Regions from separate parts of the Mycolicibacterium baixiangningiae genome, predicted to be linked through region 3. Evidence: predicted binding sites of a transcription regulator. Region 3 holds the regulator's gene; each other region holds the start of a gene.

The links. Region 3 encodes LexA, which represses DNA repair genes until DNA is damaged. Its sites were predicted from a motif close to CGAACANNTGTTCG; they were not measured.
Region 1: I7X18_RS21925 (error-prone DNA polymerase) is a predicted target of LexA. The motif match lies at 2,764-2,777, and genes of this name have one in related genera.
Region 2: I7X18_RS09925 (HNH endonuclease signature motif containing protein) is a predicted target of LexA. The motif match lies at 4,750-4,763, and genes of this name have one in related genera.

Annotation. Positions count from the first base shown of each region.
Region 1 is NZ_CP066218.1:4,638,629-4,645,853, reverse strand. Features, by position in the region: gene I7X18_RS21935 (hypothetical protein) at 1-952, opposite strand, end outside; gene I7X18_RS21930 (FAD-dependent oxidoreductase) at 1,025-2,545, opposite strand; gene I7X18_RS21925 (error-prone DNA polymerase) at 2,791-6,084, shown strand; gene I7X18_RS21920 (TIGR03667 family PPOX class F420-dependent oxidoreductase) at 6,081-6,500, opposite strand; gene I7X18_RS21915 (hypothetical protein) at 6,570-6,818, opposite strand; gene I7X18_RS21910 (nitroreductase family protein) at 7,002-7,225, shown strand, end outside.
Region 2 is NZ_CP066218.1:2,102,764-2,109,988, forward strand. Features, by position in the region: gene pdhA (pyruvate dehydrogenase (acetyl-transferring) E1 component subunit alpha) at 62-1,135, shown strand; gene I7X18_RS09915 (alpha-ketoacid dehydrogenase subunit beta) at 1,137-2,189, shown strand; gene I7X18_RS09920 (dihydrolipoamide acetyltransferase family protein) at 2,186-3,331, shown strand; gene I7X18_RS09925 (HNH endonuclease signature motif containing protein) at 3,393-4,745, opposite strand; gene I7X18_RS09930 (pyrimidine reductase family protein) at 4,875-5,576, opposite strand; gene I7X18_RS09935 (flavin reductase family protein) at 5,579-6,076, opposite strand; gene I7X18_RS09940 (pyridoxamine 5'-phosphate oxidase family protein) at 6,152-6,589, opposite strand; gene I7X18_RS09945 (universal stress protein) at 6,830-7,225, shown strand, end outside.
Region 3 is NZ_CP066218.1:3,608,152-3,615,376, reverse strand. Features, by position in the region: gene I7X18_RS16970 (molybdopterin-dependent oxidoreductase) at 1-1,224, opposite strand, end outside; gene I7X18_RS16965 (LGFP repeat-containing protein) at 1,459-3,546, shown strand; gene lexA (transcriptional repressor LexA) at 3,554-4,249, opposite strand; gene I7X18_RS16955 (LysM peptidoglycan-binding domain-containing protein) at 4,496-4,942, shown strand; gene nrdR (transcriptional regulator NrdR) at 5,104-5,568, shown strand; gene I7X18_RS16945 (PhzF family protein) at 5,576-6,262, opposite strand; gene I7X18_RS16940 (alpha/beta fold hydrolase) at 6,298-7,225, opposite strand, start outside.

The DNA.
Region 1 (7,225 bases), 1.0 Mb from region 3:
TGCGAAGGCCGTGCTGGCCCCGAATGTGCAGCAGTGCCAGCGGATCGACCGTGTCCCACGCGGTGCGGTAGAACTCCTGCTTGAGGTCACGCGCCTCGTACTCCATGTTGAGCAGGTCGGCGATCTGGTCGTAGCCGTAGTACAGCAGCGCCACCGGCTGTGTGGTCAACAGCAGTTGGTTGACGATGACCTGCGCGCCGGCCTTGTTGCCCTGGGCGGCTTCCGCGAGCGCCGGAATGATCTTGTACACCGGCACCGGTACGTTGGCCACCGGCGCCACCTGGCTGATCCGGTACGCCAGTTCGATGCCCTCGCGGATCACCGGCTTGACTCTCGGGTCGATGGGTGCGCGCAGGATCGCGTCCCGCAGGGCGAGCACCGCTGCGGGCATGTCGTCGGGATCAGGATCTTCGGGCCGGAAGGGGTCGGGGCTCCACGGCACCGGTTCCGCGGCCAGCGACACCGGCTTGTCGACGGGTTCGTCGACCGGGTCCTGGGCCGCCTTCTCGGCGATGCCGGCCTCGGCCACCTCGTCTGTCGACTCGTTCTCAGAAGCGTTGTCGCGCTTAGGCGTCGGCTCCGACTGATCGACCCCGCGCGGCGTGAACACACTGCGCAGCTTCTCGATCTGCTCGGCTTCGAACTGCTGGGCGGATTGCCGGAGCTTCTTGGTCAGCGACGGTTTGGCGTCGCTGGACTTCTCCTCGGCCTCCGCCTTGTCGTCGGACTCCGCCTTGTCGTCAGACTCCGCCTTGTCGTCAGACTCATCCGCCTTGTCGGCTGTGTCGTCTTTCTTCGGGCCGGTGTTCGCCGCGCCCGCCGGCTGCGACGCGCTCGATGCCGACTCCGTCTCCGCATGGGCGATGCCCTGGCCGGCGACCGCGACCGCGGCACCCACCCCGACTGCGACCGCCAATCCACCGACATAGCCGATGTACTTCTGTGATGCCATCCCCCGATTTCCTTTCATAGGCAAGGACATCGTAGAGGTCGCCGCGGCATTCAGCAGCGCAGCCCGTTCGCGTCACCCGAACCAGTAGGTGAGTGCGTCACGCAGTGCCGGCCCGGCGGTGTCGTGGGGCTCGCCGACATCGGTGGCCCAGGCGATGTGGGCGTCCGGACGGATCAGGAGAGCATCCGCGGGCCGCGGATCGGTTCGGGCGGTGACGATCTCGACGCGGTCCTGCCAGCCGCGGGCGGTCTCGCGCAGCGCCTGCCGGTCGGCAAGGTCGAGCAGGACCGGCCGGGCGGTGTGCATCAGCGTCGCGACCGTTGTGGTGCCCTCCGCGGTGCGCAGCGGGAGATCGGGCGCGAAGGTGCCGACCAACGGGTGCTGGTCGAGACCGGGCGTCGGATATGTGACGTCACTGCCGGCGATGAGGCGGCCGATGCGGCGCACCGGGTCCTCGTCGAGGAGGAGTTCGCCGAGGAGTTCGCGCAGCGCCTCGGCGGCCGGGTCGGCGCCACGGCGCAGCGCAACCTGCGCCTGGGTGTGCATCAGGGTGCGTGCACCCGCGCGGTGACGTTCGTCGTGATAGGTGTCCACCAGACCCGTCGGCGCCCAGCCCGCGACGTCCGCGGCGAGCTTCCAGCCGAGGTTGACCGCGTCGAGCATCCCGGCGTTGACGGCCACGCCGCCGGCGGAGAACCGGTGGGCGGCGTCGCCGGCGAGCAGGATCCGTCCGGCGCGGTACCGCTCGGCGTGGCGGGCGTGATAAGTGAAGCGCGTCATGGTGATCGGCTCTCCCAGCGGAAGATCCGCTCCGAGCACGCGGCGGATGCTGTCCGCGAGTTCGGTCACCGTCATCGGGATCTCGTCGTCGTAGGTGTCCGGATCCTCCTCGCTCGTGTACACCGTCAGCTCGTCGGGGGTCATCGAGGCGATCGCGAACATCCCGTGGTCGGTCTGGGTGTAGCCGGAACGCAACAGTCCGATGCCGGGCGCCTCGTAATCGCCGTCCTCGCGCAGTGACACCGACGGCGGCCGGGTCACGTGGGCGAGGCGGTTGACCTCCGGATAGCTGACACCGGTAAAGGCGATGCCGGCCAGATCGCGGATACGGCTACGGACACCGTCACAACCCACCACGTAGCGCGCGGACACCCGGTGGACACCGTCCGGCCCGCGTACGTCCACGCTCACCTCGGCCGGATCCTCGTCGAGTCCGAGCACCTCGTGACCGCGGCGGACGTCGGCGCCGCATTCACGCACGTACTCCTCGAGCACGGCCTCGATGCGGGGTTGCGGGAGAAGCAGTGCCTCCATCGGCGGCTCCGCCAGACGCGTGAAGTCGACGTGCAGGCCGCCGAACGGGAATTGGGGCGTGGGACGCGGCAGGCCGCTTGCCGCCTCGAATCGCTCCAGCAGTCCCCGATAGCGCAGCACGTGCAGGATCTGTCCACCGAGACCGCCGGCCTTCGCGACCTCGTTGATCCGGGGCCGGCGCTCGAGCACCACCACCCCCACTCCGGCGAGACGCAGTTCGGCGGCCAGCATCAGACCGGTCGGACCTGCGCCCACGACGATCACGTCGGTATCTGTCACTCTTACTCCATTTCCGCTGGTCAAAGGGTTCGGCCAGCGAGTGTGCGGCATACCCCGGGTCTTGCCGCAAGCCCCCGGGTGCGCTATAGATTGAGAGTGGGAAGGAGCCGCGTCTCCTTCCTTTCGCGTATCCGGGCCTGCGCCGGGCATCGATTCCTACGTCAGGGTCGTTGGTCGCCGCCGAGCGCAGCCCTGGTGTAGAACTCGCACGCACGCATCGAACGCATGTTCGATACACTCGAGAAGTGAGCTGGTTCAACGGACCTCCGAGCTGGTCGGAGATGGAGCGGGTGCTCACCAGCAAGCCCCGCCGTGCCGGCGAATCACCCGTCGAACCCCCCGGTGACGGCGGCGACAGCCCGGCGTGGTCGCGTAAGCGCGGTGCCTATCGGGCGCCGGATCTGCCGCGGTCGGGTGGCGCGGTGCCCTACGCCGAACTGCACGCGCATTCGGCGTACAGCTTCCTCGACGGCGCCGGCACCCCGGAAGAGCTCGTCGAGGAGGCCGCCCGCCTGGATCTGCGGGCCATCGCGCTGACCGACCACGACGGGCTCTACGGAGTCGTCCGGTTCGCCGAGGCGGCCAAGGAACTAGATATGCAGACGGTGTTCGGTGCCGAGCTGTCGCTGGGCAACATCGCGCGCACCGAGGTGCCCGATCCGCCGGGACCCCACCTGCTGGTGCTGGCCCGCGGGCCGGAGGGCTACCGCCGGCTGTCCCGTGAGATCGCCAAAGCCCATCTGGCCGGTGGGGAGAAGGGTAAACCGCGCTACGACTACGACGCGCTCACCGAAGCCGCCGGAGGGCATTGGCACATCCTCACCGGATGCCGTAAAGGTCATGTCCGGCAGGCGCTTTCGGATGGAGGACCGGAAGCGGCCGAAGCGGCGCTGGCCGATCTGGTCGACCGGTTCGGTCGCGACCGGATCAGCGTCGAGCTGACCCACCACGGCCACCCCCTCGACGACGAGCGCAATGCCGCGCTGGCCGAGCTGGCCCCGCGCTTCGGTCTCGCCATCGTCGCCACCACCGCCGCCCACTTCGCCGAGCCGTCGCGCGGACGGCTGGCGATGGCGATGGGCGCGATCCGGGCCCGCAACTCGATCGACGAGGCCGCCGGCTACCTCGCCCCGCTCGGCGGGTCACACCTGCGCTCGGGGGAGGAGATGGCCCGGTTGTTCGCCCATCGCCCCGAGGTGGTCACCGCCGCCGCGGATCTGGGGGAGCAGTGCGCGTTCGGGTTGGCGCTGATCGCCCCGAAGCTGCCGCCGTTCGACGTGCCGTCCGGGCACACCGAGGACAGCTGGCTGCGCCACCTGGTGATGCTCGGCGCCCGGGATCGCTACGGTTCACCGGAACGGGCGCCGCAGGCCTACGCCCAGATCGAGCACGAGCTGCGGATCATCGAAAAGCTCACGTTCCCCGGCTACTTCCTCGTCGTCCACGACATCACCCGGTTCTGCAAGGACAACGGCATCCTGGCCCAGGGCCGGGGGTCGGCGGCCAACTCCGCGGTCTGTTACGCACTCGGGGTCACCAACGTCGACCCGGTCGCCAACGAGTTGCTGTTCGAGCGGTTCCTGTCCCCGGCCCGCGACGGGCCACCCGACATCGACGTCGACATCGAATCCGACCTGCGCGAGCAGGCGATCCAGTACGTCTACGAACGCTACGGCCGTGACTACGCAGCCCAGGTCGCCAACGTGATCACCTACCGCGGCCGCAGCGCCATCCGCGACATGGCCCGCGCGCTCGGCTTCTCCCAGGGCCAGCAGGACGCCTGGAGCAAACAGCTCAGCAAGTGGAACGGGTTGGCCGACTCGCCGGACATCGAGGGCATCCCCGAGCCGGTGGTGGACCTGGCATTGCAGATCTCGAACCTGCCGCGGCACATGGGAATCCACTCGGGCGGCATGGTGATCTGCGACCGGCCGATCGCCGACGTGTGCCCGGTCGAGTGGGCCCGCATGGCCAACCGAAGCGTGCTGCAGTGGGACAAAGACGATTGTGCGGCAATCGGTTTGGTGAAGTTCGACATGCTCGGGCTTGGCATGCTCTCGGCGCTGCACTATTGCATCGACCTGGTGGCCGAGCACAAGGGCCTCGACGTCGACCTGGCGAAGCTCGACCTGTCGGAGGCCGCCGTCTACGAGATGCTGCAGAAGGCCGATTCGGTCGGGGTGTTCCAGGTGGAGTCCCGCGCGCAGATGGCCACGCTCCCGCGGCTGAAACCCCGCGTGTTCTACGACCTGGTGGTCGAGGTGGCGCTGATCCGGCCCGGGCCCATCCAGGGCGGGTCGGTACACCCCTACATCAAACGGCGCAACGGCGAAGAGGAGGTCACCTACGACCATCCCTCGATGGAGGCCGCGCTGCGAAAGACGCTGGGGGTTCCGCTCTTTCAGGAGCAGTTGATGCAACTCGCCGTCGACTGTGCCGGGTTCACCGCCGCCGAGGCCGACCAGCTGCGCCGCGCCATGGGGTCGAAACGCTCGACGGAGAAGATGCGCCGTCTGCGGGGTCGGTTCTACGACGGGATGCGGCAGCGGCACGGCATCACCGGCGACGTGGCCGACCGCATCTACGAGAAACTGGAGGCGTTCGCGAATTTCGGCTTCCCCGAGAGTCATTCACTGAGCTTCGCGTCGCTGGTGTTCTACTCGTCGTGGTTCAAGCTGCATCACCCGGCGGCGTTCTGCGCGGCGCTGCTGCGGGCGCAGCCGATGGGCTTCTACTCACCGCAGTCGCTGGTGGCCGACGCGCGCCGGCACGGCGTGATCGTGCACGGGCCCGACGTCAATGCCAGCCTGGCGTACGCCACGCTGGAGAACGTCGGCACCGAGGTGCGGTTGGGCCTCGGTGCGGTCCGCCACATCGGCGACGACCTCGCAGAGCACATCGTCGAAGAGCGAAAGGCCAACGGCCCGTTCGCGAACCTGCTGGACCTGACCGGCCGGGTGCAACTGTCGGTGCCGCAGACCGAAGCGCTGGCCACCGCGGGGGCGCTGGGCTGTTTCGGCGTCACCCGCCGCGAGGGGCTGTGGGCGGCGGGTGCGGCCGCCGCGGAACGGCCGGACCGGCTACCGGGGGTGGGGTCCGCAGGGCAGATTCCGTCGCTCCCGGGAATGAGCAAGCTGGAACTCGCCGCCGCCGACGTGTGGGCCACCGGGGTGTCCCCGGACAGCTATCCCACCCAGTTCCTACGCGAAAACCTCGACGCGATGGGCGTCGTGCCCGCGGGCCGGCTGCTGGAGGTGCCCGACGGCACCCGGGTGCTGGTGGCCGGCGCCGTGACCCATCGGCAGCGTCCGGCCACCGCGCAGGGCGTGACGTTCCTCAACCTCGAGGACGAGACGGGAATGGTGAATGTGGTGTGCTCACCGCAACTCTGGTCGCGCCAACGCCGCCTGGCCCAGACGGCGCCTGCGATGGTGATCCGCGGAATCGTGCAGAACGCCACCGGTGCGGTCACCGTCGTCGCCGACCGGCTGGGCGCGCTCGACATGCGGGTCGGGTCGAGGTCGCGCGACTTCCGCTAGAGGAGAGCCTCTGGCGGCGTGGTCCAGACCTTCTCGATGCTGATCTTCAACCGCATGTGGTACTCGTCCAGGATGTCGGTGATCCCCATCTCCTCGGCGAAGGTCTGGTACTTCGCCCAGAACGGGCCGTCCTCACGCATGTCGATTCCGGTGGCGTCGATGCGTGCCGGACCACCGACCACGATGACGCCGCGGTCCTTGCCGTCGGAATCGAGGTTCAGGCTCACCAGCGGGTTGTTCTTGATGTGGCGGACCTTGCCGGCCTCCGGCATCGTGTACACGACCACGTCGGTGCCGTCGAAGTGGAACCACACCAACCGCGGAACGGGCTGACCGGATTTGGCGACAGTGGTCAGCCAGGCGGACCGGTCGGATTCCAGCCTGCCGGTCACTTCCGCGGTGAGTCCAGTTGTCATGTCAAAGACCGTAGTGGCAGGCACGCAAAAGGGGCGCCCCGGCTGGGACGCCCCTCGCTGTGTGCGGTGTCAGCGGACGGTGACGTAGACGGCGCGGTCGTCGTTGTCGTAGCGAACCGAGACGATGTTGGACTCGTCGAGCGGCTTGACCATGCCCTGATGGTCGACGTTCACCGCGTAGCCGCGGTCATCGAGCGAGCTGATGGCGTCTTGGGCGTTGCCCGCCCCGGCTGGCGCGGCCTGTGCGGGGGCGGCCAGGCCCAGGAACGCGGCGGCGAGTCCGCTGGCGGCGATGGTGGCGAATCCGAACTTGTTCATCTTCGTTCTCTTCCTCGTCTATTCGGTCTGGAAGTTTTCCTGGCCGGTCTGACTGTTCAAACCGGCAGGTCACGGTCGTGATTCCGGCTGGCAGTGATTGACCGACGGGTGGCAGGAACTGTGCGACAGACAGGGCCCACGCGGCGACCCGGTCGACCCCGTCGGCATCGGTAGCCTCGGGGTATGACGCTCAACCTCTCAGTCGATGAACTCCTGACCACCACCCGCTCGGTGCGCAAGCGGCTGGACCTGGAGAAGCCGGTGCCGCGCGAGGTGATCATGGAGTGCCTCGATCTCGCATTGCAGGCCCCGACGGGCTCCAATGCCCAAGGGTGGCAGTGGGTCTTCGTCGAGGACCCGGAGAAGAAGAAGGCCCTGGCCGACATCTACCGCGTCAACGCGAACGC
Region 2 (7,225 bases), 1.5 Mb from region 3:
CTGAGCACCTCACGTCGTCGGACGGCCAAACATGCCGTCGATGCGACCAACAGGAGGCGGTATGGCAGGCGTTGATCTAGACCTCGTGCAGCTGGTGGGTGCCGACGGCACGCCGACCGCACAGTTCCGTGACAGCCGCGACCTGCCTCCTCCGGAAACCCTCAGCTGGCTCTACGAGACGATGCTCGTCACCCGCGACCTCGACACGGAGTTCGTGCATCTGCAGCGCCAGGGTGAACTCGCCCTCTACGCCTCGTGCCACGGCCAGGAGGCCGCCCAGGTCGGCGCCACCGCATGCCTGCGCAAGACCGACTGGCTGTTTCCGCAGTATCGGGAGATCGGCGCGTTCCTGCTGCGCGGGATTGCCCCGGCGCAGATGGCCGCGGTGTGGCGGGGTAAGTGGCACGGCGGCCTGGAATTCACCGCGAAGTGCTGCGCACCGATCTCCATCCCGATCGGCACCCAGGGGCTGCACGCGGTCGGCGCCGCGATGGCCGCCCAACGCCTCGGCGAGGACTCGGTGACCGTGGTGTTCCTCGGGGACGGGGCCACCAGCGAAGGCGACGTGCACGAGGCGATGAACCTCGCCGCGGTCTACCAGGTGCCGTGCGTGTTCTTCGTGCAGAACAACCAGTGGGCCATCTCGGTGCCGGTCGAGCGTCAGGTGGCAGGACCGTCGATCGCTCATCGAGCCGACGGCTACGGCATGCCGGGTGTGCGTGTCGACGGCAACGACGTGCTGGCCTGTTTCGCCGTGATGTCCGAGGCGGCCGCGCGGGCGCGGGGTGGCGGTGGGCCGACGCTCATCGAGGCGGTGACCTACCGGCTCGGGCCGCACACCACCTCCGACGACCCCAGCCGGTACCGCGACCAGGACGAGGTGGACCGGTGGCGCGCGCTGGACCCGCTCCCGCGATATCGCGCCTACCTGCAGGGCATCGGGGTATGGAGCGAACGCCTGGAGGAGCGGGTGGTCGCCAGGTCGAAACGGCTTCGCACAGAGCTGCGGGACGCGGTGGTGGGTGCGCCGGACTTCGATGTCGCCGACGTGTTCGACATGGTCTACCACGACATCACCCCGGATCTGGCCGAGCAGCGCGACCGGTTGCTCGCCGAACTGGCGAGGGAGGCGTGAGATGACGCAGCTGATCGAGCGGCCCGCCGGCGCCGGCGGCGATGACCAGCCGTTCTTTGCCGCCGTCCCCGCCGTCACCGAGCTGACGATGGTGCAGGCCATCAACCGCGCGCTCCACGACGCAATGGCCGCCGACGAGCGGGTGCTGGTGTTCGGTGAGGACGTCGCGACCCTGGGCGGGGTGTTCCGGGTGACCGAGGGGTTGGCCGGGACTTTCGGTGAGCAGCGGTGTTTCGACACGCCGCTCGCGGAGTCGGCGATCGTCGGCATCGCGATCGGGATGGCGATCCGCGGTTTCGTCCCGGTCCCGGAGATCCAATTCGACGGGTTCGCGGCGCCGGCGTTCGACCAGGTGGTCAGCCATCTCGCGAAGTACCGCATGCGGACCCGAGGCGACCTGGACATGGCGGTGACCGTGCGCATCCCGTCGTTCGGCGGAATCGGTGCGGTGGAACACCATTCGGAGTCGACGGAGTCCTATTGGCTGCACACTGCCGGTCTCAAGGTCGTGACGCCGTCGAGTCCGTCGGACGCGTACTGGTTGCTGCGGCATGCGATCGCGAGCCGTGACCCGGTGATCTACCTGGAACCCAAGCGCCGGTACTGGGCGCGCGAACCGGTGGACACCGCGCGGCCGGGTCTGCCGATCGGCCGGGCGGCGGTACGCCGGGAGGGCGCCGACGCCACGGTGCTCACCTACGGGCCGCTGGTGGCGACGGCGCTGGCGGCCGCCGAACATGCTGCCGCAGAGTCGGGCTGGTCGCTGGAGGTCGTCGACCTGCGCTCGCTCAACCCGCTCGACTTCGAGACGGTGGCCACCTCGGTGCGCAAGACGGGGCGTGCGGTGGTGATGCACGAGGGTCCACGGACGTTGGGTTTCGGGGCCGAACTGGCCGCGCGGATCTCCGAGGAGTTGTTCTACGACCTGGAGGCACCGGTGCTGCGCGCCACCGGATTCGACACCCCGTATCCGCCGGCGCGGCTGGAGAAGCTCTGGCTGCCGGGTGTGGACCGATTGCTGGACTGCGTGCAGCGGACGTTGGAGATGCCATGAGCGTGCAGGATTTCCTGGTACCGGACCTGGGTGAGGGTCTGCAGGACGCGACGATCACCTCATGGGCGGTCGATGTCGGCGACGAGGTTGAACTGAACCAGACGCTGTGCACGGTCGAGACGAACAAGGCGGAGGTGGAAATCCCGAGCCCGTATGCGGGCCGGATCGTCGAGCGTGGGGGAGAAGAGGGGCAGACGCTCGATGTGGGCTCTCTCCTGGTACGGATCTCCAGCTCCCAAGCTGTTGGCACGCAGCGTAAACCGGTGCTGGTCGGGTACGGCGCCGATGATGCGATGGATTCGAGTCGGCGATCTGCAGGGCGGCCGCGAGCCAAGCCGCCGGTGCGCAAAATGGCGGCTGAGTTGAACGTCGATCTGGCCGCGGTGAGCGGTTCGGGTCCGGACGGGGTGATCACCCGCGAGGACGTGCAGCGGGTGGCGGGCCCAGCGAACGTGGACACCACGGCGGTACGCGGGGTCCAGGCCGAGATGGCACGACGAATGGCGTTGTCGCGCCGCGAGATTCCGGATGCGCATGCGAGTGTCACGGTAGACGGCAGCGCGCTTCTGCGGCTGCGGGACCGGCTGCGCGACACGGATGTTCCGATCACGCCGTTCGTGCTGGCACTACGGCTTCTGACGGTGGTGTTGAGGCACCATCCCGCGCTCAACGCGACATGGATCGAGACGGCGGATGGGCCGCAAGTGCACCGGCACAGTGCAATTCATCTGGGCGTCGGGGTGGCTGCCCCGCGTGGGCTGTTGGTACCGGTGATCGCCAACGCGCAGGACAAGACGACCCGCGAGCTGGCGGCCGCGGTGGCGCGACTGGTGGAAGAGGCGCGTGCGGGACGGGTGCGGCCCGCCGAGCTGTCGGGGTCGACGTTCACCGTGTCGAACTTCGGTGCTCTCGGGTTGGACGAAGGCGTGCCGGTGATCAACTATCCAGAGGCCGCGATTCTCGGGATGGGGTCGCTGAAGCCCAGGGCGGTAGTGGTCGACGGGGAGGTGGTCGCCCGCCCGACGATGACGCTGACCTGCGCCTTCGATCACCGGATCGCTGACGGGGCCACCGTGGCGGCGTTCCTGGGTGAGCTTCGGGAACTCGTCGAGACGCCTGAAGTAGCGCTGCTCGACCTGTGACGGCACGGGCGAGCGCAGGGCGACGAAATCGTCGACCTGTATCCGCACGGCGCCAGACCAGCTATTCGGGCTCGTCATTCTCGCCGTCCGGGTCTTTGTGGTCGGTGAGGTAGCGGTGGGGGTGGAAGTAGTTGTTGACTCGGGGTTGGCCGGTGTCGAGGTGTTTGGGGGGGATCCAGTGGGTGCGGCCGTTGCCGGGGCGCACGGTGGTGTATCCGGTTTTCTCGACCATGAGGTTGCCGGGTTGGCAGGCCAGGGTGAGGTCGGGGATGTCGGTGCGCCCGCCTTTGGCGTGGTCGTGGGTGTGGTGGGCTTCGGTCCAGTAGAACGGCACGGTGCAGTGGGGGTGGGTGCAGCCGCGATCCCGTGCGAACAGGGCCAATCTCTGGGCGGTGGTGGCGTTGCGGCGGGCGCGGCCGAGGTAGAGGATTTCTTCGGTGTGGTCGTCGAACACCGCCAGGTAGTGCCGTGATGTCGCGGCCATCCGGATCAGATCCCGGATGGGGAGTTTGTTGCCGCTGCCGGTGTCGGCCCACCCCGCGGCACGTTCGAGTTCGTTGACGGTGGTGGTGGCGACGATGGTGGCGGGTACCCCGGCGATCTGTCCGAGGGTCCCGGATTCCACGGTGTCACGCAGGACCCGTTTCAGCGCGTCGTGGTGGCGTTGTTCGGGGGTGCGGTCATCGCGTCCGGTGTGGGTGTCGTCGTGGGGCAGGTTGACCCCGGGGGCGGCGTGTTTGGCGGCGGCCACATCCCATAGGGCGCGGGTTTCGGCGTCGATGTAGCCCTCGACGCGGCTCATCCCATCGGATTGTTGGGGTCCGACTTTGAATTCGCGGCGACGTCGTTGAGTTGCGTAGTCGGGTTCGGTGCCGTCCTGGTCGATGAAGTCCAGCAGGGCTTTGGCGGCCTTCTTGAGCTGGTCGGGTCGCAACTCCTTCGCGTGGCCGACCAGGGTGTGTTCGTAGTCGTCGCGGCGGGCGAAGGACACCCAGACGGGGAGTTTCTTGACGAACTCCTGGATGACGCGCACATGGGCGTGCCCGATCTCCCCGCGGGCCACCGCAGCGGCCGTGCACGCGAGTTCGGTGCCCACGCGTTCCCCGGTCAGGGTGTAGCGCGGTCCGAGTTGGCGGGCGTCGGTGAGGCGTTCACCGGCGTCTTTCTCCGAGATCCGTAACCGGTCGGCGAGCAGTTTCTTCATCGACGTCGCACCCAGGTCGTGGGGGTTGGCTTCCTCGACCAGCCGCGCGGTCAACCGGTGTTCCACGCTGGGCACCGCCCACACGGCCTGCTTGATCCGATCCAACTCCGCCACCATCTGGGGGCAGGTCAGGTCAGCGATGGAGGCGACCTGCAGATCGCCGACGGCCGCCATGAGGCGATCGACCGTGGTGCTGAACTCCCCATCCATACATCGAACACTAGTTCGAACATCCGACAACAATAGCTGAGTTGTGACCACTGTGACCAAAGAGGCACAGGTTGTTCAACAGCCTGCCGGGAGGATGCGCAAAACTGCTGCGTCAGTGGACCGGCATCGTCATCGACGACGCGAGTATTTGAGATACAGGTAGTCGGCGTGGGTGAGCGCGTGGTCGAGGCGCATCGTCCGCGGTGATGTCAGCGCACCGCTTCCGCGGCCGATGTCCTGGACACCGGCGAGCGTCGGCGACAGCGTCACGCAGATCTCGTCCACCACATCAGCGGCGACGAGTTCGTCCAGCAGCGTCGGGCCGCCTTCGCACAGGACACGTGGACACCCGCGCTCCCGGAACTGAGCCACCACATCGGACACGTCGACGGTGTGCTCGCCGGCGATGAGGACGTCGCGCCGCTCATCGGCCGTCAGCCGGTGTTCGTCGGCCGCGCGCTGCGTGGTCACCAAGATCGGCCGCTGCGTGGGATCGGCGAACAGCGAATCGGGCAGGACGCCGGACAGGCTGACGACGGCGATCGGCGGGATCGGTCGGCCGGACGACCAGCTGCGCGACTTCGCGTTCGCCCGCACGGGACCGTAGTGCTCGGCGCGCACGGTTCCGGCCCCGACCAACACCACGTCGGCGAAGCCCCGGAGTTCGCGGAGTAACGCCTGATCGAGCGGATCGGACAATGGGCCGGCCCGTCCGGCGAAAGCGGCGGCGCCGTCAGCGCTGAAGATCATGTTGGCCCGCACGCCAGCGGGAGATGTGCGGTAGTACTCGAGCAACTCGTCGAGGTCGGCGACGGCTGCGAGGTGCACCACGGCTATGCCTCGTGTCCAGGGGTGAGGTCGCGGACGTCGGCGAAGGTGGTCCAGTCCGTGAAATCGTCGGGTGCCTGACCCGCGATCGGCTCGAGGAGGTGACCGACGTGATCGCCGACTTCGAAGCGGCGGTCGATTCGCCCGACGAACCAGGCCCCGGCGTCGTCGAGAATGGGCATGCCTTCGGGCCCGCTGTGCCACTTGCAGCGGTCGAATTTGTTGATCTCGTCGCCGGTTTCACTGCCGAAGAGGCGTGCCAGGTCGATGTGCTCACGCGAGACGACGTGGACGGCCAGGTGCGTCGCGTCCCGGGCCACCCGAAAGGTGAGGTTGCGCTTGGACAGCCCGATCAGGAAGCGCGGCGGGTTGATGCTCGTCTGGCTGGCGAAGCCGACCAGACATCCCGACATGGCGTCGCCGGCGCGGGTGGTGACCACGAACATGGGGTAATCCAGCAGCCCCACGAGCGCCTCGAACGATTCCGCTCCCGATTCCGGCATTGTCACAGTGTCCCTGGCGCGAGGTCGTGACGCAGACCCACCCAGGCCGAAACCGGCAGAACGCCGCAGTGTGCGCTATTCGTCCACGCCTTGGTAGTGCGGAAGTCCCGCCTCACGGAAGCGGCGCCCGGTCATCTTCTGCGCCTCGATGCGGATGAAGTGGTCGCGCCGACCGTCCACCCACGGCTGCAGGAAGGTTCCGGACACCTCGACCAGTTCGTCGACGTCGGTGATGGGATGTGCCGTTCCGACGATGGTCACACTCCACCCCGTGCGCAGATCCGCGTCGAGCTCGTCGGCCTCGAACGCTACGACGGAATTCTCGTTGGCGGCCGCGAGCTTTGCGCCACCGGCCACCCGGATGATGACGTCGTCGCGCTTCATCCGGAAGTTGACCGGCTGTACGGCGGGCAGACCCTCCTCGGTGAACACCAGGCGGCCCACCCGTACTCCCTGCAGAAGGTCAAGACACTGCCTGCGATTGAGGACGTCGAGTTCGTGTCCCTTGGGCATGGTGATCGATCTCCCTGTGCGAGTGGAGCGGCATTCGGTTGGCGTGACTGCGTGCGCCAGTGTCCGCCCCGCGGTGCCGTCGCGGAAGGGGCAGTGGTGTCTTCGTCGCCGGATTCCACAGAATTTCCAGGAGTCCAAAGTCCCTACGCCGTTCCTGGTCGCCAGCCCATACTAAAGACATCCAAGGCGTCAACGGTGACGACTCGAAGGGTGCTCCGAGGAGGCCCGGAAAGGACAATGATGTCCACTGCGCTCTCACCCGGCATCGTCGTGGCGGTCGACGGGTCCCCGGATTCTTCTGCCGCCCTGCGCTGGTCGGCGCACGAGGCGGCATTGCACCGGCTCCCCCTTCTCCTCGTGCATGTGCTGTCCGCGGACGTGACGGTTGCCTGGGCGACCGCTGTTCCGGCTGTACCGCTGCCGACCGAGTACTTCGAGGGCCAGGAAGAACAGGCGCGCGCCGTGCTCGCCGACGCCGAAGCGCTCGCGAAGGATGCCGGCGCCACGGAGGTCACGACGAAGGTGATCCAGGCCGCGCCGGTTCCCGCTCTCGTCGACGCCTCCCGGGAGGCAGACATGGTCGTGGTCGGAAGTCGTGGACACAGTGCGGTGAAGCGGCTGCTGCTCGGATCGGTG
Region 3 (7,225 bases):
GTAGGTCAGCCGCATCCCGTTGAAGTCGAACGGCTCACCGGGGTGCAGCAGCATATCGCTGACCGCGGCGACGGGGATGAACGTGCCCACCGGGTTGAGGCCCTGCGGCAGTCGGGGTAGCCCGCACCGCAGCGGGGGGAGACCCGGTTCGTTCATCGACCCGTACCCGTGGCCGAAACCACCTCCGGGAAGGCCGATCTGCCCCAGCATCGCCGCCAGGGTCAACCCCATCCACGGCGCCTGCTCGCCGTGCCGGACGCGCTGAAGTGACCAACTGACGGTGACGATGGTGCGCCGGGCGGCCATCCGCCGTGCCAGTGCGGCGATCTCGGCGGCGGGTAGGCCGCAGATCGTCGATGCCCACTGCGGGGTCTTCGCGACGCCGTCGTCGGCGCCGAGCAGGTAGCGCTCGAACCGGTCGTAACCGACGCAGTAGGCCTCGAGGAAGTCGCGGTCCGCCAGGCCCTCGGTGGCCAGCACATAGGCCAGTGCCAGCATGATCGCCACATCGGTCCCCGGAACCGGTGCGTGCCATTCGCACTCGCCGTCGACGTCGTCGCGCAACGGGGAGAACGAGACGATACGGCCACCGCGGTCACGGAACCGGCGCAGCGCATCGCGGGCCGGGTGCGCCGTAGTCCCACCGTGATTGGTGCCGGTGTTCTTCAGGGCCAACCCGCCGAAGCACACCAGGAGGTCGGTGTGGGAGACGATGACGTCCCAGTCCGTGGAGCGCTTGAACAGATCGTCGTGAGTGCCCACGACGCGAGGCATGATCACACCCGTCGCGCCGAGGCTGTAGGAGTGCCGCGAAAACGTGTATCCGCCAAGCAGTTTCAAGAATCGGTGCACCTGGCTCTGCGCGTGGTGGAACCGGCCGGCGCTGGCCCACCCGTACGAACCTCCGTAGATGGCCTCGTTTCCGTGAGTGTCGACCACCCGGCGGAGCTCCGCGGCGAGCAACTCGGTCAACTCATCCCACGAGACGGCGACGAATTCGTCGGCCCCGCGCCGCCGGCTCGGTCCGGGACCGTCGTCGAGCCAGCCCCGCCGGATCGCGGGGCCCGTGATGCGCGCGCGGTGCCTGATCGAGCCGGGCAGATTGCCCAGCAATGGGGAGGGATCGTGGTCCCCTGGCAGCGGCGCGGCGGAGGCGATGTCGCCGGAAACGACCTCGGCGGAGAAGCCTCCCCAGTGGGTGAGGCTGGTCGGAACGGGGGCCATGGCGGAAAGTCTAGGGCCGCACGACGTCACACTCCGGTCCGCGAAGCGGGCAGCGGATCGCGTCGCGATACCGCGACGCATCCTCGAAACAGGGGATATGCGTCCACCTCGTGGCCGATTTGTGAGTATTTTCCCCAGAATTGCCTGTCGTGTCCGCGAAATAGACGTCGACTGACACAAGATTGGCTGGCGCGATACTTTCGAGACACTTTCGCGCCGAATACGGGAGGTTCGATGAGCGGGCGGCGAACCCTGCTGCACACGGCGCTGGCGCGCGTGACGGTCGGTCTGGCGGTGGTGGTGGCGGCGGGTCTGTTGTTCGCGCCCGTGGCGGCGGCCGATCCGGCCACCGAGGCCAATGACGCGATCACAGCGGCCTATGACGGCAGCGGCGGTCCCACCGGCCCGCTCGGCGTGCGCGAAGGCGGTGTGTACCCCGCCGGCGACGGATTCGGCCAGAACTTCGCGGCGGGCAAGATGTTCTTCACCCCGGCCACTGGCGCCCACTGGATGCAGGGCGCCGTCCTCGAGAAGTACGAGTCGCTCGGCGGCCCGGCCGACAGTGACCTGGGCTTTCCGACCATCGACGAAGGCCCGGGACGGGTCGGGCCGGACAGCCGCAACGCGACCTTCTCCGCCGCCGACAAGCCGGTGATCTTCTGGACCCCGGCGACGGGTGCGCGGGTCGTGCGCGGTGCGCTCAACGCGGCGTGGGACCGGCTCGGCGGGTCGGCGGGAGTGCTGGGCGTCCCCGCGGAGGACGAGGTGTACCGCGGCGACGTGGTCTCACAGAAGTTCACCGGAGGGCAGCTGTCCTGGAACCGCAGGGACAAGACGTTCACGACGGTTCCGCCGGAGCTCGTCGACCAACTCAAGGATGTGACCATCCCGGAGGACCCGACGTCGGTGATCGCGGCCGCCCGGCGCGCCGCGGGAGGTGCGCTCGGGCCGCTGGGCGCCAAGGACGGGTCGCAATACCCGATCGGCGATGACGGGGCAGGCCAGAACTACGCCGGCGGCAAGATCTTCTACACCCCGCAGACCGGCGCGAACGTCGTCACCGGTCAGGTCCTCGAGAAGTACGAGAGCGTGGGCGGACCGGAAGGCGACCTGGGCTTTCCGACCAACAGCGAAGCCGACGGCGGACTGGGGTCCAACAGCCGGATCAGCACCTTCGCGGCGGAGGACCAGCCGGTCATCTTCTGGACTCCGGACTACGGTGCCGTCATCGTCCGCGGCGCGATGAATGCCGGGTGGTCCAAGCTCGACGGCGCCAATGGCCCGCTCGGCGCACCCGTGGCCGATCAGACCGAGAACGGTGACGTCGTCACCCAGCGATTCAGCGACGGCGTGCTGTCCTACGACCGGTCCACCGGCCGCTTCACCACCGAGCCCGCGAATCTGGCCGTTCAGCTCGCCGGTCTCGAGGTCCCCGGGGAAGAGGTGCCGAAGGCGCCCGCAGATCCGCAGGCCTCGGCCGACGACGACAGCGGCGAGTGGCTCAGCTGGCAGTGGAACTGGTGGTGGCTGCTGGCCCTGATCCCGGTGCTGCTCATCGTCGGGCTGCTGGCGGGTGCGGCGCTGTGGAGGCGACGTCGTGGGCGCGGGGACGACCGCTTCCGCGACGACGAGGATGTCTTCGACCGGGCGCTGTACCAGCAGACGGACCGGCCCGATCCGGGCGGCGCCGAAGATGAGCATCGTCGTTATCCCGACAACTACGGTGAGCCGGTGACCTCCGTCGGCTTCCACGATTCGCCGCCGGACCCCCCGGTGACCGGCAGCCCCTGGGACCTGCGGGACGAATCGGCCGACGAATCGGCCTCGGAGGAGCAGCGCTCGGCGGCGGGCGCCGACGATCTCTTCGGCGGACAGGACGATCCCGACTCGGTCGACACCGCTCCGACGCGCATCGAGAGTCCGCACGGTGAGGATGACCCGCATCCGCAGTCGACGCTGGAAGAGCCCTCGTTGCCGGCGCCCGCGCTGTCGGAACCGTTGGCACCGGACGCGTTCGAACCGGACGCGTTCGAACCGGAGCCTCCCGCATCGGAGGCGTTCGTCGGGGGGGTCTTCATCGACGACGCGCCCAGCGGTCGGCACGCGGCCATCGAGATCGACGAGCCGACCCCCGGCCGCACCGCGATTCATCTGCCCGTCGACGACTCGGGTGCGGCGCCGGCCGGCTACCCGGTGAAGGCGGACACCCGGACGGGTCTGTATTGGGCGCCCGGCAGCCGTGGCTATGACGAAGTGGTCGCCGAGATCTACTTCGCCAGTGAGGAATTCGCGCGGACCAACGGGTTCGTACGCGGCGACTGAGCGGGCGTCAGATCTTGCGGATGACGGTGACGACCTTGCCCAGCACGGCGGCGTCGTTGCCGGGAATGGGTTCGAACGCCGGGTTGTGCGGCATCAGCCACACCTGACCGCGGGTGCGCTTGAAGGTCTTGACCGTGGCTTCGCCGTCGATCATGGCCGCGACGATGTCGCCGTTGTCGGCGACGTTCTGCTGACGCACGACGACCCAGTCGCCGTCGCAGATCGCCGCGTCGACCATCGAGTCACCCACGACCTTGAGCAGGAACAGCGAGCCCTCGCCGACGAGCTCACGCGGCAGGGGGAACACGTCCTCGACCGCTTCCTCCGCCAGGATCGGCCCGCCGGCCGCGATGCGCCCGAGCACTGGCACGTACGTCGGTTCGGGTAGCGCGTCGCTGCCCGCCACGTCGGTGGTGACCACGGGCGTCGCCGGCTCGTCGGACAGCCGGACGTCGACGGCACGCGGCCGGTTCGGGTCACGCCGCAGGTAGCCCTTGCGCTCCAGGGTGCGCAGCTGGTGGGCGACCGACGAGGTCGACGTCAGGCCGACGGCATCGCCGATCTCCCGGATGCTCGGGGGGTATCCGCGACTGGTCACCGAGGACCGGATGACCTCGAGGATGGTGCGTTGTCGTTCGGTCAGGCCGGCGTCTGTGCTCCGGCGCCCGCCGCCTACCCGGGTGTCGCTGCTGTCGTCGCTCATGGGGCCGAATGTAGTCGCCTCCCGCCCGATGATCAAACATGTGTTCGAGGCGTGTCGCGGTCGGGACGGGCAGGTGGTCGTCCGGGGACTTGTCGGGGAACTCGTCGGAGGAACTCGTCGAAATCGACTTGTCGGACCCCTCATTTACCGTCTGCAACAGTTCGATCACACGTTCTATCCATCGAACACCTGATCGACTATATTTCGAACACACAGGCGAACGCCACCTGAAGAAAGGGCACGCACATGACGATCCTCGACGTGAGGGAGACCCAGCAGAATCCGGCTGCCGGCGGCGTCCGCCGGACGTCTGATGCCCGGCGGCCGCGGGCCGGGCGGCCCTCCGGGGCGCCCCTTCGGCACCGGGGCAACGGAGTGCTGATGTCACGCGCCTCGCACCGGCGCCGGCCCATCACACCCGCCACGACGGTGCTGCTGGCCCTGCTGGCCGGCGGCATCACGGTCTGGCTGGGTCTGGTGGCGAACCTGGGTGGTCTGGCGGGACAGCAGGAGTCGGTGCCCGCCGAACTGGCGGTGGTGCAGGTACAGACCGGTGAGAGTTTGCATCAGGTGGCACAGCGGGTCGCTCCCGACGCCCCGGTGAGCGCGGTCGTCGAGCGGATCCGGGAGCTCAACCGGCTGGACTCCGCGGCGCTGGACGCGGGCCAGACGCTGATCGCCCCGGTTGGCTGACGTGCATCGTGGGCAGTGAATCGTGGTGCGGTGCACCGGTGCTGCTCCTCTCGCCGAGTGTGGGCTGGGCGTGGGCCCCGGCCGTCGGCGGTGGCACAGCCGCCCGGGTAGGCTCGGAGAGGTTCGAAGGGCGTACCCGACGGTCTGGCGAAGGAGCGGTGATGCACTGTCCGTTCTGTCGCCATCCCGATTCCCGTGTCGTCGATTCCCGGGAGACCGACGAAGGCCAGGCGATTCGACGCCGCAGGTCCTGCCCGGAGTGCGGCCGACGGTTCACCACGGTGGAGACGGCCGTGCTGGCAGTGGTCAAGCGCAGCGGTGTCACGGAGCCGTTCAGCCGCGAGAAGGTCATCAAGGGCGTGCGCCGGGCCTGTCAGGGCCGCCAGGTCGACGCCGATGCCCTCAACCTGCTCGCCCAGCAGGTCGAGGACGCGGTGCGTGCCACGGGTTCCCCCGAGGTGCCCAGTCACGAGGTCGGGCTGGCGATCCTCGGACCATTACGCGACCTCGACGAGGTGGCGTATCTCCGGTTCGCCTCGGTGTATCGATCCTTCGAATCCGCAGCCGATTTCGAGCGCGAGATCGAAGCGCTGCGGGCACACCGCGACGTCACGACGTCGGGCTGACCGCGGTTCAGCCGTGGCGGTGCCGGCCGTCGCTGACCACGCGGCCGGCGATTCGCACCCAACCCTCGGGGCTCCAGACCGTGTGGATCACCGACCCCTTGCCCTGCACAATCGTCAGGTCACGGCTCAGGTAATCGGTGATGCGCACAGCGGCGGCGCCGGTCGCCTCGTCCTCGGGCACCCCGAGATGGGCGGCGAACATGCGGGCCCTGATGTGTCCGGCCTCGCGATCGGTCCAGGTCCACAGATAGTGCTGGGTGTCGTCGGGATAGTCGGCCGGATCGGCGGCGGCCAACGCCTCGATGGAGTCCAGATCGTGGATCGCGAACTCCGGCGCCCAGTCGGAGCGCGCACTCACGACGGTCACATCCCCCTCGTAGCCGACTTGCACGATTCCCGCCGGAACCTGCAGCGTGCGCACCGGAAGTCCGTTCTCGCGCAGCCACCACGCCGCGCCGACCGTGGGATGACCGGCGAACGGTAGCTCGGTGGCGGGCGTGTAGATCCTGATGTGCGCGGTCGTCGCGCCGCTCCGCGGTATGTCGACGAAAATCGTTTCGCTGTAACCTAATTCGTTGGCGATACGCTGCCGGTCGCCCGAATCGACTGTGGCGGCGTCCACGACGCCCAGCGGGTTGCCGAAATTCCCGTCGGAGTCGGTGAACACGCGCAGCACCTCGACGTCGATGGCCATGGCGCCGATGCTACGTGCTCGGCGGCCGTCGGCGGTCAGGTCGCGCTGCGCTCGTCGCTGCCCATCGCGTCGAGTACCGCGACGCGGGTGTCGACGGATCCGGTGATCGCCGATTCGCTCAGTCCGGTGCGCAGCAACTGGCGCAGGAGTTCCTGATCGTGCGTCGCGGGTTCGGTGGAATCGATGAACCGCTGCACGGTCTCGACGAACTGGTCCGGATCGTCATGGAAGGGGAAGTGCCCGGCGCCCTCGAAGACCTCCAGCCGCGATCCGGGCATGGCGGCGTGCGCCAGCCGGCCGTGACTCACCGGGATCACCGAATCGTGGCTGCCCCAGATCAGCTGCACCGGCACGGATTCGGTGAGGTAACAGCGGTCCAGCATCGTCACCACCTGGCCGCGCCAGTCGACCACCGCGCGCAGGGTCCGCGCGAACGCCGACGACGCGGTCGGTTCGGGCAGATCGGCGAGGATGCGCATCATCTCGGCGAGGTCGCGCCCCATCTTGGTGGTGCCCAGCATGGTGCCCGCGACGCGGCCGGCGACCTGCAGCGCAGGCAACACCATCGGCAGCCGCAGCAGCGCGAGGGCCTCGGTGCCCATCGGCAGCGAGGCGGCGCGCAACGCGATGTTGACGTCCTTGGTGACACCACCGGCGCCGACGAGGATGAGCCGGTCGACGAATTGGGGGAACTGGTAGGCGAATTGCATGGCGACCCCACCGCCCAGGGAGTGGCCGACCACAGTCACCCGGTCGATGTCGAGCACGCTGAGCAGGTCGCGCATCCCGTTCGCGTAGGCGGCGACCGAGTAGTCGGCGCGGGGTTTGTCCGACTTACCGTGTCCGAGCAGGTCGGGTGCGATGACGGTGAACCGCTGGGCGAGTGTGGTCTGGACGGTGCTCCACGTTGTGGAGTTGTCGCCGATGCCGTGGATCAACAGGATCGCCGGACCCTCACCGGCG